2 regions of the Streptomyces sp. NPDC127084 genome follow, and region 1 is predicted to be linked to the other one. Evidence: riboswitches for the same ligand, from Rfam matches in the RefSeq annotation. Region 1 holds a riboswitch; the other holds the start of a gene.
What was found. A riboswitch is a leader RNA that binds a small molecule or an ion and turns the genes downstream of it on or off. The one in region 1 is predicted to bind glycine.

Region 1 (7,562 bases):
ACCAGCCGCGGCTGCTGTCCGTCCCGGAGCTCTACATGCTCACGCTGTGGCTGCACGGGGACATCGCGGCCGACGCGTCGACGGGCGCGCCCGCCCCCGATGACCTGCTGGTACCGCTCGCCCCGGCGCCACCGGGCATTGCGGCGCACCGCCCTCACCGGGCCGCCGAACTGCTCCCCGTCCTCACCCTGCGTGCGACACGCACCCCACTGCTGGGGTCACCGGCCTAGGCCGTGTCCGACAAATCCCGCCTGGCCCGCGGCTGAAGCCTCGGCTGGACACCAGCCCGCCCCGTGACCGAAGGATCACGGGGCGGGCTGCCGTCCAGCGCCGGCCCGTACGTGTAGTCCGTGGCATCGGCCACGGCCGCCCGGTCAAGCCAGAGGGACTAGTCAGAGCGGTTCCCGCGAACCCCCCGAAGGGACGGTGCCCTTCGGCTGAACCGTCCGCGCGGGTGATACGTCATTAAGGGGTAAGACGAGCTGCCGTGAAATCCCTGCGGATCGGCGCCCATGGGGCAACACTGGGATCGGATCGGACCGATGAATACGGGGGCGGTCATGAACACCGCATCAAGCCGCAGCACACTCCTCACCACACCGCAGCGAAAGAACCCATCCATGTGCCAGCACCAGCCACCCTGTCCTTCAGCCGACTCGCCCGACCGGGAGGCCGCCCGCCTCCTGGCGCACCACCCGGAGCAGGGCTGGAGCCTGCTGTGCAACGGCGTCCTGCTGTTCGAGGACACCGGTGAGCTGCTCCCGGACGGGCAGATCATCGCTCCGCACCGGCCGCAGACGGTGGCCAGCGCGGCCTGAGACCGAGGTGTCGGAACGGAGGATGGCCGGTTCGGAGTGCGCTCCGAACCGGCCCTCTTCGCGTCAGGCGCTGACGCCGCGGTGTCAGGCGTCGTACTCGTCCAGCGGCGGGCAGGAGCAGACGAGGTTGCGGTCACCGAAGGCACCGTCGATCCGGCGCACCGGCGGCCAGTACTTGTCCGCTGCCTGTACTCCGGCCGGGAAGACCGCGTCCTCACGGCTGTAGGGGTGGTTCCACTCGCCGCCGAGCGCGGCGGCGGTGTGCGGAGCGTTGCGCAGCGGGTTGTCGTCGGCAGGCCATGCGCCCGACGCGACCTTCTCGATCTCCGCACGGATCGCGATCATGGTGTCACAGAACCGGTCGAGCTCGGTCAGGTCCTCGCTCTCGGTGGGCTCGATCATCAGCGTGCCGGCCACCGGGAACGACATGGTCGGGGCGTGGAAGCCGTAGTCGATGAGCCGCTTGGCGATGTCGTCCACGCTGACGCCGGTCGCCTTGGCGAGCGGACGCAGGTCGACGATGCACTCGTGTGCGACGAGTCCGGCCGGGCCGGTGTACAGCACCGGGTAGTGCGGCTCCAGGCGCTTGGCGATGTAGTTCGCTGCGAGCACGGCGACCTGAGTCGCCCGCTTCAGTCCGTCGCCGCCCATCAGCCGGACGTAGGTCCAGGAGATCGGCAGGATGCCCGCGGAGCCCCAGGGGGCGGCCGAGATGGGGCCGACTCCGGTCTCCGGTCCGGCGGTGGGCTGGAGCGGGTGGTTCGGCAGGTACGGAGCGAGGTGCTCACGGACCGCGACCGGACCGACACCGGGACCGCCGCCGCCGTGCGGGATGCAGAAGGTCTTGTGCAGGTTGAGGTGCGAGACGTCGCCGCCGAACCGGCCGGGCTTGGCGAGGCCCACCAGCGCGTTGAGGTTGGCGCCGTCGACGTACACCTGGCCGCCCGCGTCATGCACCTGGGCGCAGATGTCGGCGACGTGCTCCTCGAAGACACCGTGGGTCGAGGGGTACGTGATCATCAGCACGGACAGCTCGTCGCGGTACTGCTCGATCTTGGCGCGCAGGTCCTGGATGTCGATCTCGCCGTCGTCGGCGGTCTTGACCACGACGACCTTCATGCCCGCCATGACCGCGCTGGCGGCGTTGGTGCCGTGCGCGGACGAGGGGATGAGGCAGATCGTGCGCTGCGCGTCGCCGTTGGCGCGGTGGTACGCGCGCACGGCGAGCAGACCGGCGAGCTCACCCTGCGAGCCGGCATTGGGCTGGATCGACACCTTGTCGTAGCCGGTTACCTCGGCGAGGCGCTCCTCAAGCTCATGGATGAGCGTGAGGTAGCCCTGGGCCTGCTCGACCGGGGCGAAGGGGTGCATCTGGCCGAACTCCGGCCAGGTCACCGGCTCCATCTCGGTGGTCGCGTTCAGCTTCATGGTGCAGGAGCCGAGCGGGATCATGCCGCGGTCGAGCGCGTAGTCGCGGTCGGCGAGGCGGCGCAGGTAGCGCAGCATCGCGGTCTCGGAGCGGTGCTGGTGGAAAACCGGGTGGGTCAGATAGGCGTCGGTGCGCAGCAGCCCGGCCGGGAGGGTGTCATCGGCGGTGCCGTCCAGGGCTTCGACGTCGGCGTCGACGCCGAAGGCGGCCCAGACCGCGGCAAGCTGGGCGCGGCCGGTGGTCTCGTCACAGGAGATCGACACCTGGTCGGCGTCGATGAGGTGCAGGTTGACGCCGTTGGCACGGGCGGCGGCGACGATGTCCGCGGCCTTGCCCGGGACGCGGGCCGTCAGCGTGTCGAAGTACGCCTCGTGGACCAGCTCCACTCCGGCCGCGCGCAGACCGGCGGCCAGGATCGTGGCGTAGCGGTGGGTGCGTCGCGCGATGGTCCGCAGGCCGTCGGGGCCGTGGTAGACGGCGTACATCCCGGCCATCACGGCGAGCAGCACCTGCGCGGTGCAGATGTTGCTGGTCGCCTTCTCACGGCGGATGTGCTGCTCACGGGTCTGGAGCGCCAGGCGGTAGGCGCGGTTCCCGTCCGCGTCGACCGAGACACCGACGAGGCGGCCGGGCAGGCTGCGGGCGTGCTTGTCCTGGACCGCCATGTAGCCGGCGTGCGGGCCGCCGAAGCCCATCGGGACACCGAAACGCTGGGTGGTGCCGACGGCGATGTCCGCGCCGAGCTCGCCGGGCGAGGTGAGCAGGGTGAGCGCCAGCAGGTCGGCGGCCACGGTGACGATCGCGCCGAGTTCGTGGGCCTGGTCGATGACCGGCTTGAGGTCCCGGACGGCTCCTGAGGCTCCCGGGTACTGGAGCAGCACGCCGAAGACACCCCGCTCGGCGAGCTCGGCGGGAATGCCGTCGCTGAGGTCGGCGACGGCGATCTCGACGCCGGTGGGCTCGGCTCGAGTCTCGATCACGGCGATGGTCTGCGGCAGGGCGTCGGCGTCGACCAGGAAGACGCCGCCCTTGACCTTGCCCACCCGCCGCGACAGGGCCATGGCCTCGGCCGCCGCGGTGCCCTCGTCCAGCAGCGAGGCGCCGGAGGTGGGCAGGCCGGTCAGCTCGGCGACCATCGTCTGGAAGTTGAGCAGGGCTTCGAGCCGGCCCTGGGAGATCTCGGGCTGATAGGGCGTGTACGCCGTGTACCAGGCCGGGTTCTCCATGACGTTGCGCAGGATGACCGTGGGGGTGAAGGTGCCGTAGTAGCCGAGGCCGATCATCGGGGCGAGGACCTCGTTGCGGTCCGCGAGGGTGCGCAGCTCGGCCAGGACCTCGGCCTCGGTGCGCGCCTCCGGCAGTCCGAGTGCCTCGGCGCTCTTGATGACGTCGGGTACGGCGGCGTCGGTGAGCTCGTCGAGCGAGCCGTAGCCGACCTGCGCCAGCATCTTCGCCTGGGCCCCGGCGTCGGGCCCTATGTGACGCTGCTCGAAGGGGATGCCCCGCTCCAACTGGGCGAGCGGAATGCGGTTGGCGGTCATGTGAGGCCTCCTGGTCGATGCGACCTGCGAGGGGCACCACGGCGAGTGCCCAGACGGCCTCCCCCTCTGTCATCTGACCTGAGAGCTTCACCGGTCCGCCCGCTCACTGGCGTCCCGGTTTTCACCGTCGGTGAGTGCGGACGCCATGCGGCGTCCGCCCTGCTTTCCAGAGTGACCTCGCCCATGCGGTACTGGGGCCTGAGAGATTCCGGGGAGGATTTGCTCCTTCGGCGGCTCCGGTACAGGTCCGGAGCGCTCTCCCGCGCGGGGTCGACAGCCGTCTGCCAGCCTACCAGCGCGGTCATCACCGGAAAGGTCGAGTGGCCGACCCCACAAAAGTGGACTTTCGTAGTACTTAGGGAGCAGTGCGACCATGTGGAGGGACCGTGCAGACCGACATCGATCCGCGCAGCCTGATAGGCCGCAAGGCGTTCGACCGTAACGGCGCCAAGATCGGGACCGTGGACGAGGTGTACCTCGATGACGCGACCGGCGCCCCGGAGTGGGCGGCTGTGCGCACCGGGCTTTTCAGCAGGGACGCGTTCGTCCCGCTGGAACCCAGTGAGCTCGGCACCGACGGACTGCACATCCCCTTCGAGCGTGCCCTGATCAAGGACGCACCGGACTTCGGTGTCGGTCGGCACCTCTCCCCGGAACAGGAACTCCAGCTGTACCACCACTACGGTCTCGACCTCCCCACTCCTTCGGAGAGCCCCGCACCTCCGCCGCCCGCGCCGAGCGCCGGCGGGTCGCAGACTCCGGGTGCCTCCGGCGACCGCGACTTCGGCCGACTGGCAGGCAACGACGACCGAGACGGCTGATCGGCCGGGGAAGCTCCGCCGGCCACCACTGCTGATGGAGGCATGACCAGGGGCAGCGGCTCCGACGGCGCCAGTTCGGGATCGTCCACGGCGAAGGTGCGCACCCGGCCTGGAGCGGTCGACCACGGTTCCTCGAAGCGGACCGTGACCCGTCCGAGGCCGCTGCCCTGCACCCAGCCGACGCCGAAGCGGGCGTGCCGGACATCGTGTCCCGCTGACCAGCGCCGCTCCGCAGGCGGGTCGGCCGGCGTCGGCGCCGGCTCAGTCTCCTCGCCGCCGGTGCCGTGCCCGGGATCCTCGTCCACACCGGCTCCACCGCCAGCGACTTCCTGCCCGGCCGCCGCCTGCGCGAACAGGTCCTCCTGGGTGTAGTCGGCGAGACCGCTCACACCGACCCCGAGCAGTCGAACCCCACCCGTCGTGTCCACTGCCTCCAGCAACCGCGCCGCGGCCTCCCGCACCACGGCCGGGTCGTCCGTAGGCCCTCGCAACGTCTCAGACCTGGTCAGCGTGGAGAAGTCGAAACGGCGCACCTTCAGCACGATGGTCCGCCCCGAATGCCCGGAGTCCCGCAGCCGCCGCACGCAGCGGTCGGCCAGGCGCTCCACCTCCAGCCTGATCCGGACCCTGTCGTGCAGATCGACATCGAAGGTGTCCTCCACCGACACCGACTTCGCGTCACGCTCGGCCACCACGGGGCGATCGTCATGCCCCAGAGCCATCCTGAACAGCGACGCGCCGTGGGCCTTCCCCAGTAGCCGCACGAGTTCGTCCTCGCCTGCCTCGGCGAGGTCCTCGACGGTGGTCATCCCGGCACGCCTCAGGTGCTCCCCGGTCGCCGGGCCGACGCCGGGCAGGATGCGCACCGACATGGGCGCGAGCAGCTCTCGTTCGCTGCCTGGTTCGATCAGCACCAGGCCATCGGGCTTGGCTTGCTCCGAGGCGATCTTCGCGAGCATCTTGGAACCCGCGAGACCCACGGAGCCCGTCAGCCCCGTGACCGCGAGGATGTCCCTGCGCAGCCGCTCACCGGCCTCCCGCGCGGATCGGGAGTCGTCGGCCGCACCGCCCGCCTCCAGGTCCACGAACGCCTCGTCCAGGCTCAGCGGCTCCACCAGCGGTGACAGCCGTGCGAGCAGCTCCATCACCTGGTCGCTCACCGAGCGGTAGAGCGAGAAGCGCGGGACGAGATAGGCGGCATTCGGGCAGCGGCGCCTCGCCTGGGCCATGGGCATCGCCGAGTGCACGCCGAACCGTCTCGCCTCGTACGACGCCGTGGCCACGACCCCCCGGGGCCCGAGGCCGCCCACGACCACCGGCTTTCCCCGCAGGCTCGGCTTCGCCGCCTGCTCGGCGGCGGCGAAGAAGGCATCCATGTCCAGATGCAGGATCAGCGGCGCGGATCTCACATCTCAGATGCTGCCTTACGCCACTGACAACCGCCCGTACAAGCGTACGAACGGGGCATGCGCGCCGACCGGTCAGCCGGCCCGGTCGCGGCGGCGTCTGGCCAGTTCGTCCGATGGGTGCTGACCGAGCAGCGTCTCACCGGTGTCCACCCGCTCTCCATGCAGCTCCGACAGGGCCGCCGCCACATCCCGCCACACGACGCCCACGGCGATCCCGAAGATGCCCTGCCCGCCCTGGAGAAGATCGACCACCTCATCGGGCGACGAGCACTCGTAGACGGTCGCCCCGTCGCTCATCAGTGTCACCCGCTCCAGGTCCGCGGAACCACGCTCCCGCAGGTGCTGTACGGTCGCACGGATGTTCTGCAGGGCGACGCCCGTATCCAGGAAGCGCTTGACGATCTTCAGCACGACCACGTCGCGGAAGCTGTAGAGGCGCTGGGTGCCCGAGCCGTATGCCGCCCGCACGCTCGGCTCCACCAGCCCGGTGCGCGCCCAGTAGTCGAGCTGCCGGTAGGTGATGCCTGCGGCGGCGCAGGCGGTCGGCCCCCGGTAACCGACGTTCTCGGACGTGGCGTCATACGCGTTCATGTGAAGCGGATACGGCCCACCATGCCCCGGAGTGGCTCCGAGGGGTCCCCCTGCCGCACCGTCGCCGCTGGTTCTCACGCCGACCTCCGTCCTTGACCTGCCAACTCGACGGTAGGCAGTCGCCCGGGGCGCGTCAACGATCGCCACACTCGGCACGCCGAGTGATAATCACCCAGAGAGTGGTTTTCCGCAGTCCCCCGCCGGGAAGAGATCACCGGATGGGCGACTCCGCTCGAACCGGTGACCGCTGCTCGCTCACTGGCTGCTGGAGCCGAAGTCCTCGGGTGAGATCTGGTCGAGGAACTCGCGGAACTTCTCCACCTCGTCCTCCTGCTCGTCCGGGATCGCGATCCCCGCGTCGTCCAACACGCCGTCACTGCCGTAGATCGGCGTGCCGGTGCGCAGCGCGAGCGCTATGGCGTCGGACGGCCTCGCGCTGACCTCGACCCCGCTGGCGAAGACGAGCTCGGCGTAGAACACGCCCTCACGCAGATCGGTGATGCGGACCTCGGTGAGCTCCTGCCCGACCGCCTCCAGCACGTCCTTGAAGAGGTCGTGGGTCAGCGGCCTGGCGGGGGCCATTCCCTGCTGGGCGAAGGCGATCGCGGTCGCCTCCCCGGGGCCGATCCAAATAGGGAGGTAACGATCGCCTCCCACTTCGCGCAGGAGCACGATCGGCTGGTTGGAGGGCATTTCCACCCGGACACCCACAACATCGAGCTCGTTCACACAGCAACCCTAGGACGTGCCCGGCAGGTTTGGGTAGTCGGGTTCCCCCAAGATCAGCCAGAGCTCAGCGCAACCTGACGCCCAGAGCCGTCTGCACCAGGGCCGCGTGCAGCCTGACGGACAGGTCGGCCAGCTCCCTGGTGGTGGCTTCCGCATGGGCTCTGGTCTGGGGATTGCGATGTCGGCGCAGGGGTGCGACCACTTGTTCGACCAGTCCGGCCTCA
Region 2 (7,562 bases), on a different contig from region 1:
GCCTGGAGCGAGAAGCCGCCGGGCAGGTTCGCCGAGGGCTCGTTGACCTCGATGACCGCGGTGTTCTCGTCCTTGGCGGTGCAGGACTTGTAGTTCGCCTTCGGCGCTTCCTTGTCCTCGTTGACCTTGAACCCGCCCATGATGGTCTGCCAGTAGTAGGAGACCGCACTGGACTGGTAGGTGCCCTTCCAGTTGAACCAGTGGTCGTAGTTGGCGCAGACCGCGGCGGCGTTGAGCGCCTCGCCGTCGTGGAACTTCACACCCTTGCGCAGGTTGAAGGTCCAGACCTTGCCGGCCGGGTCGCTGGACCACTTCTCGGCGAGACCGCCGACGAGCTTGCTGCCGCCGGACTCGTGCTCCAGCAGCGCCTCGAACGCCTGACGGGTGACCCGGAAGGTCTCACCGTCGGACGCGAGGGCCGGGTCGAGGGCGCCCGGGTCACCTGGCGCACCGAAGACAAAAGTGTCCCCTGCACCCTTGTCGCCGTCGCCCCGCTCGCTGGAGCAGCCGGTGGCGATCAGGCCGACCGCAAGGACAGCCGTCATCGCCCGGACGGCTCGGGACTTGAATATTCGCATGGGTCCACCCCTGGGTCGCCATGTGTGGTGTTGACCGGCCGAACACTACTCACGCATGTCAGCGCGGAGAACAGTCCGTATAACGGTGATACCGAGCTGAGACCCGGACACTTGGCAAATCGGGCGGATGCGGGACATCATGGCGCTTCGTTTAACTTCCCGGACACACAAGGCCGTTGAGGAGACGAACCGCGGGCGCAGGGCGCGCGACGCCGACAGCGCAGCAGCTCAGCGGTACTGCGCGGGGGGCGGGTAGCCGTAACCGGGCTGCGGGGACTGGGCCGGTCCGCCGTGCGCCTCACGGTCGTAGAACGGGCGGGCGCCGGCCCGCAGCCACATCGCCACCGGGTCGTACTCGTCGGACATGGCGACGGTCGAGACGGGAAGCCCGTCCGGGACAGCGGCGATGGACTGCTGCATCATCGCCCGCACGCTCTCGACGGACTGCTGCCCCGCGTCATAGAGGTCGAGACCGATGGCGAGATACGGGGCACCCAGCGCCGGCTGTACCCAGACCCGGCGCAGCGAGCGGATGGCGGGGGTGCGGTGCGCGTTCTGTGTGAGGAGTGCGTAGAACTGCGGGAGTTCGATGGCGGGGTCGGTCAACCGCAGCGGTCCTGCGGGCATCCGGTCGAGACCGGTGGCGATACGGCGCAGATCCGGCCAGGGGATGCCGACGCCGCCGCCCGGGGCATGCGGGTTCAGCCAGATGCCGTAGCGGTCCGGGAAGAGGGCACGGGCGATGTCCAGGGCACCGGTCACCTCGTGTGCGCGGTCCCAGCCGGAGGCGGTGAGCTCCTGGGTGGAGGTGACGCACGGGGCGTAGAGCTGGCCGTCGACCTCCATGTTCCCGTACTGGGCGTCGGCGGAGCCGGGTTGGCCGTGCCACAGCAGCATCCACAGTCGACCGCCCGTGGGGTCGGCGAGTGCGTGCAGCAGGGCCTCGTAGGCGTCGTACCGCCCGGGCGTCACCTGGCGCAGCATGTGCTCGACCTGCCCGGCCGCCGCAGTGCCCGACGCGCTCACTTGGATCCCGCCCCTCTTCGATCCGTTCTTGGAAACCAGCTTATGCGGCCGTACCGACACCGACCGGACGCCTGCCCTGCCATTGCGCGCACGTCCGGGCACACCTAGGCGTGCGACGGGGGGTACTGCCGGGTGTAGAAGGGTCGCACCCGGTTCAGCATCCAGTCCCCCACCGGGTCCTGGGCGATGTCCAGCAGGACCAGGTTGACCGGCCATTTCACGGGTACCCGGTCCAGCGCGCGACCGAGTGCGTCCATCGGGGCGGTGCGGTGGCGGCCCTCCCAGGCGGACATCTGGACGCCGATGAACAGGGTCGGGGCCTCGCCCTCGATGCTCGCCAGGACCCGGCGCGCGGTCTGCACGACACCGGTCTCCTCGAACTCTCCCGCCGCGGCGGCGAGGAAGTCGATGGGTTCCTCCTGCCAGTCCGGCTCGAACAGCCGCACCCGGGCGCCGCTCGCGGGCCCGTCCAGGGGGGTTCGGCCGGCCCGGCACAGTTCGGCGACGGCCGGCGGTGGCAGGGGTACCCCGACGGCGCCGCCGGGGTTCACCGCGATACCCAACTGCGGCGGCAGCCCGCGGGCGAACTCGACCGCGGGCGCCACGGTGCCGGAAATGTTCTCGCCCAGACACCGCACGAACTGCTGGTGTGAGCTGTAGACGGGCACATACGGCGCCCCGTCTATCTCCAGCGTCGGCAGGTCGAGGCTTGGGCTGTCCGGTCCGCCTCCGTTGGGCAGGGGCACCCAGACGTGGCTGCGGCCGAGCACCTCGACGAGCCGGCCTCCCGCGCCGGGCATCCCGATGGAAGCGGCCAGCACCTCCTCCAGCTCATTGGAGGGCCATGTCGTGTCCACTACGTTCCCTGCTTCCCCGTCCGCCCGGTCGGTCCGGGCACGCCCTTCCGCGCCAGAATTTTCCGCGCCAGCAGAGTAACCGTAATGGCGTAAGCGGGCCGGGGCACGGCGGCTCACGAACGGGTACCCACTCGAACGCCCATGGGGAGCGGACCGGAGGCGAAGCGACGGAGCCGTCACAGTGCCCGGGTCTCACGCTGGCCCCGGGTCTCACACCCGTTCGCCGAAGCCGATCCGCTTCAGCACGGTCGCCGCGTCCCGGTCCAGCAGGGTCGCCGAAGCGCACCCCGCCGGAAGCCGCCCGCGCTCGGCGTCCCGCACCAGCCGGGAGACCGCGCGGCGGTGGCGGGCGAAGGCGTACGGGGAGACTCCGCGGCCCCGCTCGTGCTGGCCCGCACGGGCGACGGCCGGCGTGACGTCCAGCAGGAGGAGATGGAGGGAGCTGCCGCGGCGCCGGGCCTCTCGGGCCAGCCAGCGGCGGACCCAGGACTGGGTGCCGCAGTCGTGCACGATCACCCCGGAGCCGGAGCGGAGCACACGCCACAGACCCGCGTAGTGGGCGGCGCGGACCAAAGGGCGGTACACCGCGTACGGCAGCAGCCTTGGCATCCGGCTGTCCCAGCGGTCGCGGGTGTCCTGGGAGTCGATCCCGCGGCCGTCCGCCGCACGCCGGATCAGGGTGGACTTGCCGCTTCCGGGCAGACCGGAGATCACCACCACGTCCCCTGCGGCGAACTCCAGGACTCGCGGGCTCCGCCCGGCGCGGTCCCGCAGATCGCGCACCACGGGCCTGCGGGTCGCGGGCGCGTGGAGGCCCACGCGACCCACGTCACCCACGCCGCTTATGCCGCCCGCACCGCCCACGCCCAGGAGCCCGCGCACCCGCCCGGGCAGCCGAGCCCCGGCGGGCACTCCGGAAACGCCGGGTGTTGTCGTCATCGAGGCACCTGACTGCTCCAACGTCATCGCACTCCCCCTTGTCGGGTCGCAGAGACCCTGCCCAAGAAGCCTAAAGAAAGGGTAATGACCATCAAGTGATTTGCCGATCGTGACACCCGTGCGATGATGAGCCCGCCAACTGCATACCGGCCGCTTGAATCCGCGCGGGAGAGTCCCGGTCATCGTCACGTGTGTACCTGTGGTCACCATGTGAGCGTTCACCGGGCGCCGAAGGAGCAAGTCCCTCCCTTGAATCTCTCAGGCCCCGTACCGCGTGGATGAGGCAGATCTGAAAAGCGGGCCGCAGCCAGCTGCGGCTCCACCCAAGGTGCAAGTCATGCCCCGCCCGTACGCCGTGTACACCGGGCCATGACGAACCTCTCAGGTTTCATGACAGATGGGGAGGATCGTCCTCGCCAGTCATGCCCTGGGAGTCCTATCCAATGAGCACCACCCCCCGTCACACGGCCCTCGACGCGCTGCACCGCTCGCTGGGCGCGACCATGACCGACTTCGCCGGCTGGGACATGCCGCTGCGGTACGGCAGTGAGCGCGACGAGCACAACGCCGTGCGTACCAAAGCCGGTCTCTTCGACCTGTCACACATGGGCGAGATCACGGTGACCGGACCGCAGGCCGCAGCCCTTCTGGACTACGCGCTGGTCGGCAACATCGGCGGGGTCGGGGTCGGCCGGGCGCGTTACACGATGATCTGCCAGGAGGACGGTGGGATCCTCGACGACCTGATCGTCTACCGGCTCGGCGAGCAGGAGTACATGGTCGTCGCCAACGCCTCCAACGCGCAGATCGTGCTGGACGCCCTGACCACCCGCGCCGACGGCTTCGACGCCGCCGTGCGCGACGACCGCGACGCCTACGCGCTGATCGCGGTCCAGGGTCCGGAGTCCCCCGGCATCCTGAAGTCGCTCACGGACGCCGACCTGGACGGTCTGAAGTACTACGCGGGCCTGCCCGGCACCGTCGCCGGGGTCCCCGCGCTGATCGCCCGTACCGGCTACACCGGCGAGGACGGCTTCGAGCTCTTCGTGGAGCCGCAGCACGCCGAGAAGCTGTGGCAGGCGCTGACCGAGGCGGGCGAGCCCGCCGGTCTCGTGCCCTGCGGCCTCTCCTGCCGCGACACGCTGCGCCTGGAGGCGGGCATGCCGCTGTACGGGCACGAGCTGACCACCTCGCTCACCCCGTTCGACGCGGGTCTGGGCCGGGTCGTGAAGTTCGAGAAGGAAGGCGACTTCGTGGGCCGGACCGCCCTTGAGGCCGCCGCCGAGCGTGCCGCCTCCAACCCGCCGCGCAAGCTGGTCGGGCTGGTCGCCGAGGGCCGCCGGGTGCCGCGCGCCGGGATGTCGGTGGTCGTGGACGGCGAGGTCGTCGGCGAGGTCACCTCCGGCGCCCCCTCCCCCACTCTGGGCAAGCCGATCGCCATGGCCTACGTGGACGCGGCGCACGCCGCGCCGGGCAGCACGGGTGTCGGCGTCGACATCCGCGGTACCCATGAGCCGTACGAGGTCGTCGCGCTCCCCTTCTACAAGCGCCAGAAGTAGTCCCCAGCTGCCTCCCGGCAGCCCATCAGCAGCCCCCGTCAGCAGCACTTCCCCGCGTACAGGAGAATTCAGGCCATGAGCAACCCCCAGCAGCTGCGGTACAGCAAGGAGCACGAGTGGCTGTCGGCCGCCGAGGACGGCGTGTCGACGGTCGGTATCACGGAGCACGCGGCGAACGCCCTGGGCGATGTCGTCTATGTGCAGCTCCCCGAGGTCGGTGACACGGTGACCGCGGGCGAGACCTGCGGCGAGCTGGAGTCGACCAAGTCGGTCAGCGACCTGTACTCCCCGGTGTCCGGCGAGGTCACCGAGGTCAACGACGACGTCGTAGGCGACCCGTCCCTGGTCAACACCGCTCCGTTCGAGGGTGGCTGGCTGTTCAAGGTACGCGTCGCGGAGGAGCCTGCCGATCTGCTCTCCGCCGACGAGTACACCGAGTTCGCCAGCTGACCCACGGCCACCGGCCGCAGCCCCAGCCACAAGGGATCGCGTGATGTCGCTTCTGAACACCCCCCTGCACGAGCTCGACCCGGACGTCGCCGCCGCCGTCGACGCCGAGCTCCACCGCCAGCAGTCCACCCTGGAGATGATCGCCTCGGAGAACTTCGCTCCGGTCGCGGTCATGGAGGCCCAGGGCTCCGTCCTGACCAACAAGTACGCCGAGGGCTACCCGGGCCGCCGCTACTACGGCGGCTGCGAGCACGTCGACGTGGTCGAGCAGATCGCCATCGACCGCATCAAGGAGCTGTTCGGCGCCGAGCACGCCAACGTGCAGCCGCACTCGGGCGCCCAGGCCAACGCGGCGGCGATGTTCGCGCTGCTGAAGCCGGGCGACACGATCATGGGTCTGAACCTCGCGCACGGCGGGCACCTGACCCACGGCATGAAGATCAACTTCTCCGGCAAGCTCTACAACGTGGTCGCCTACCACGTGGACGACGCCACCGGCCAGGTCGACATGGCCGAGGTCGAGCGGCTCGCCAAGGAGTCCAAGCCCAAGCTGATCGTGGCCGGCTGGTCGGCGTACCCGCGTCAGCTGGACTTCGCCGCCTTCCGCCGGATCGCGGACGAGGTCGGCGCGTATCTGATGGTCGACATGGCCCACTTCGCGGGCCTGGTCGCCGCGGGCCTGCACCCCAACCCGGTGCCGCACGCCCATGTCGTGACCACGACCACCCACAAGACGCTGGGCGGCCCGCGCGGCGGTGTGATCCTGTGCACCTCCGAGCTGGCCAAGAAGATCAACTCCGCGGTCTTCCCCGGTCAGCAGGGTGGTCCGCTGGAGCATGTGATCGCGGCCAAGGCGGTCTCCTTCAAGGTCGCGGCCTCCGAGGACTTCAAGGAGCGCCAGCAGCGCACCCTGGACGGCGCGCGAATCCTCGCCGAGCGCCTGGTGCAGGCCGATGTGACGGAGGTCGGTGTCTCCGTCCTGTCCGGCGGCACGGACGTGCACCTGGTCCTGGTCGACCTGCGCAACTCCGAGCTCGACGGCCAGCAGGCCGAGGACCGCCTCCACGAGGTCGGCATCACGGTCAACCGGAACGCCATCCCGAACGACCCGCGCCCGCCGATGGTCACCTCGGGTCTGCGGATCGGTACGCCGGCCCTCGCGACCCGCGGTTTCCAGGCCGACGACTTCCGCGAGGTGGCGGACATCATCGCCGAGACGCTGAAGCCGAGCTACGACGCGAAGGCGCTGAGCGCACGCGTGACGGCGCTGGCCGAGAAGCACCCGCTTTACCCTGGTCTGTAGCAGCCAGAGGCGAATAACTGAACGGGGCATCGCAAGCACTTTCGGTGAATGCGATGCCCCGTACCACGCACCGCGTGTTTGTCTATCTGCACGACCCTGGCAGACAACGGCGTCTACCACCCCGCAAGGAGTACCACCGTGGCCATCTCGGTCTTCGACCTGTTCTCGATCGGAATAGGCCCGTCCAGCTCCCACACGGTCGGCCCGATGAGGGCCGCCGTCCTTTTCGCCCGTCGGCTGAAGAACGAGGGCCTGCTGGCCCACACCGCGCGGGTGCGCGGCGAGCTGTACGGCTCACTCGGCGCGACCGGCCACGGCCACGGCACCCCGAAGGCCGTCCTGCTCGGCCTGGAGGGCGAGTCGCCCCGCAGCGTCGACGTCGAGACGGCCGACGAGCGGGTGGAGCAGATCAGGAGCAGCAAGCGGATCAGCCTGCTCGGGGCGCACGAGATCGGCTTCGACTTCGACGAGGACCTGGTCCTGCACCGCCGCAAGACCCTCCCGTACCACGCGAACGGTATGACCCTGTGGGCCTACGACGCCGAGGGCGCCACGCTGCTGGAGAAGACCTACTACTCGGTCGGCGGCGGCTTCGTCGTGGACGAGGACGCGGTCGGCGAGGACCGGATCAAGCTGGACGACACCGTGCTGAAGTACCCCTTCCGCACCGGTGACGAACTGCTGCGCCTGTCCCGCGAGACGGGCCTGTCGATCTCCTCGCTGATGCTGGAGAACGAGAAGGCCTGGCGCACCGAGGACGAGATCCGCGAGGGGCTGCTGGACATCTGGCGGGTCATGCAGGCCTGTGTCTCTCGTGGAATGTCCCGCGAGGGCATCCTGCCAGGCGGCC

Region 2: another riboswitch for glycine. It lies ahead of gcvT (glycine cleavage system aminomethyltransferase GcvT); the one in region 1 lies ahead of gcvP (aminomethyl-transferring glycine dehydrogenase).

Annotation. Positions count from the first base shown of each region.
Region 1 is NZ_JBHXFA010000032.1:7,393-14,954, reverse strand. It holds gene ACFWI9_RS10505 (hypothetical protein) at 1-230, shown strand, start outside; gene ACFWI9_RS10500 (DUF5999 family protein) at 621-818, shown strand; gene gcvP (aminomethyl-transferring glycine dehydrogenase) at 903-3,788, opposite strand; glycine riboswitch at 3,965-4,061, opposite strand; partial or broken gene ACFWI9_RS10490 (PRC-barrel domain-containing protein) at 4,154-4,321, shown strand; gene ACFWI9_RS10485 (DNA polymerase IV) at 4,468-6,018, opposite strand; gene ACFWI9_RS10480 (MerR family transcriptional regulator) at 6,091-6,609, opposite strand; gene ACFWI9_RS10475 (bifunctional nuclease family protein) at 6,865-7,338, opposite strand; gene ACFWI9_RS10470 (MerR family transcriptional regulator) at 7,403-7,562, opposite strand, start outside.
Region 2 is NZ_JBHXFA010000002.1:48,408-55,969, reverse strand. It holds gene ACFWI9_RS01110 (ABC transporter substrate-binding protein) at 1-578, opposite strand, end outside; gene ACFWI9_RS01105 (enhanced serine sensitivity protein SseB C-terminal domain-containing protein) at 807-1,604, opposite strand; gene ACFWI9_RS01100 (enhanced serine sensitivity protein SseB) at 1,709-2,461, opposite strand; gene ACFWI9_RS01095 (AAA family ATPase) at 2,672-3,427, opposite strand; glycine riboswitch at 3,556-3,683, shown strand; gene gcvT (glycine cleavage system aminomethyltransferase GcvT) at 3,844-4,959, shown strand; gene gcvH (glycine cleavage system protein GcvH) at 5,035-5,409, shown strand; gene glyA (serine hydroxymethyltransferase) at 5,453-6,712, shown strand; gene ACFWI9_RS01075 (L-serine ammonia-lyase) at 6,851-7,562, shown strand, end outside.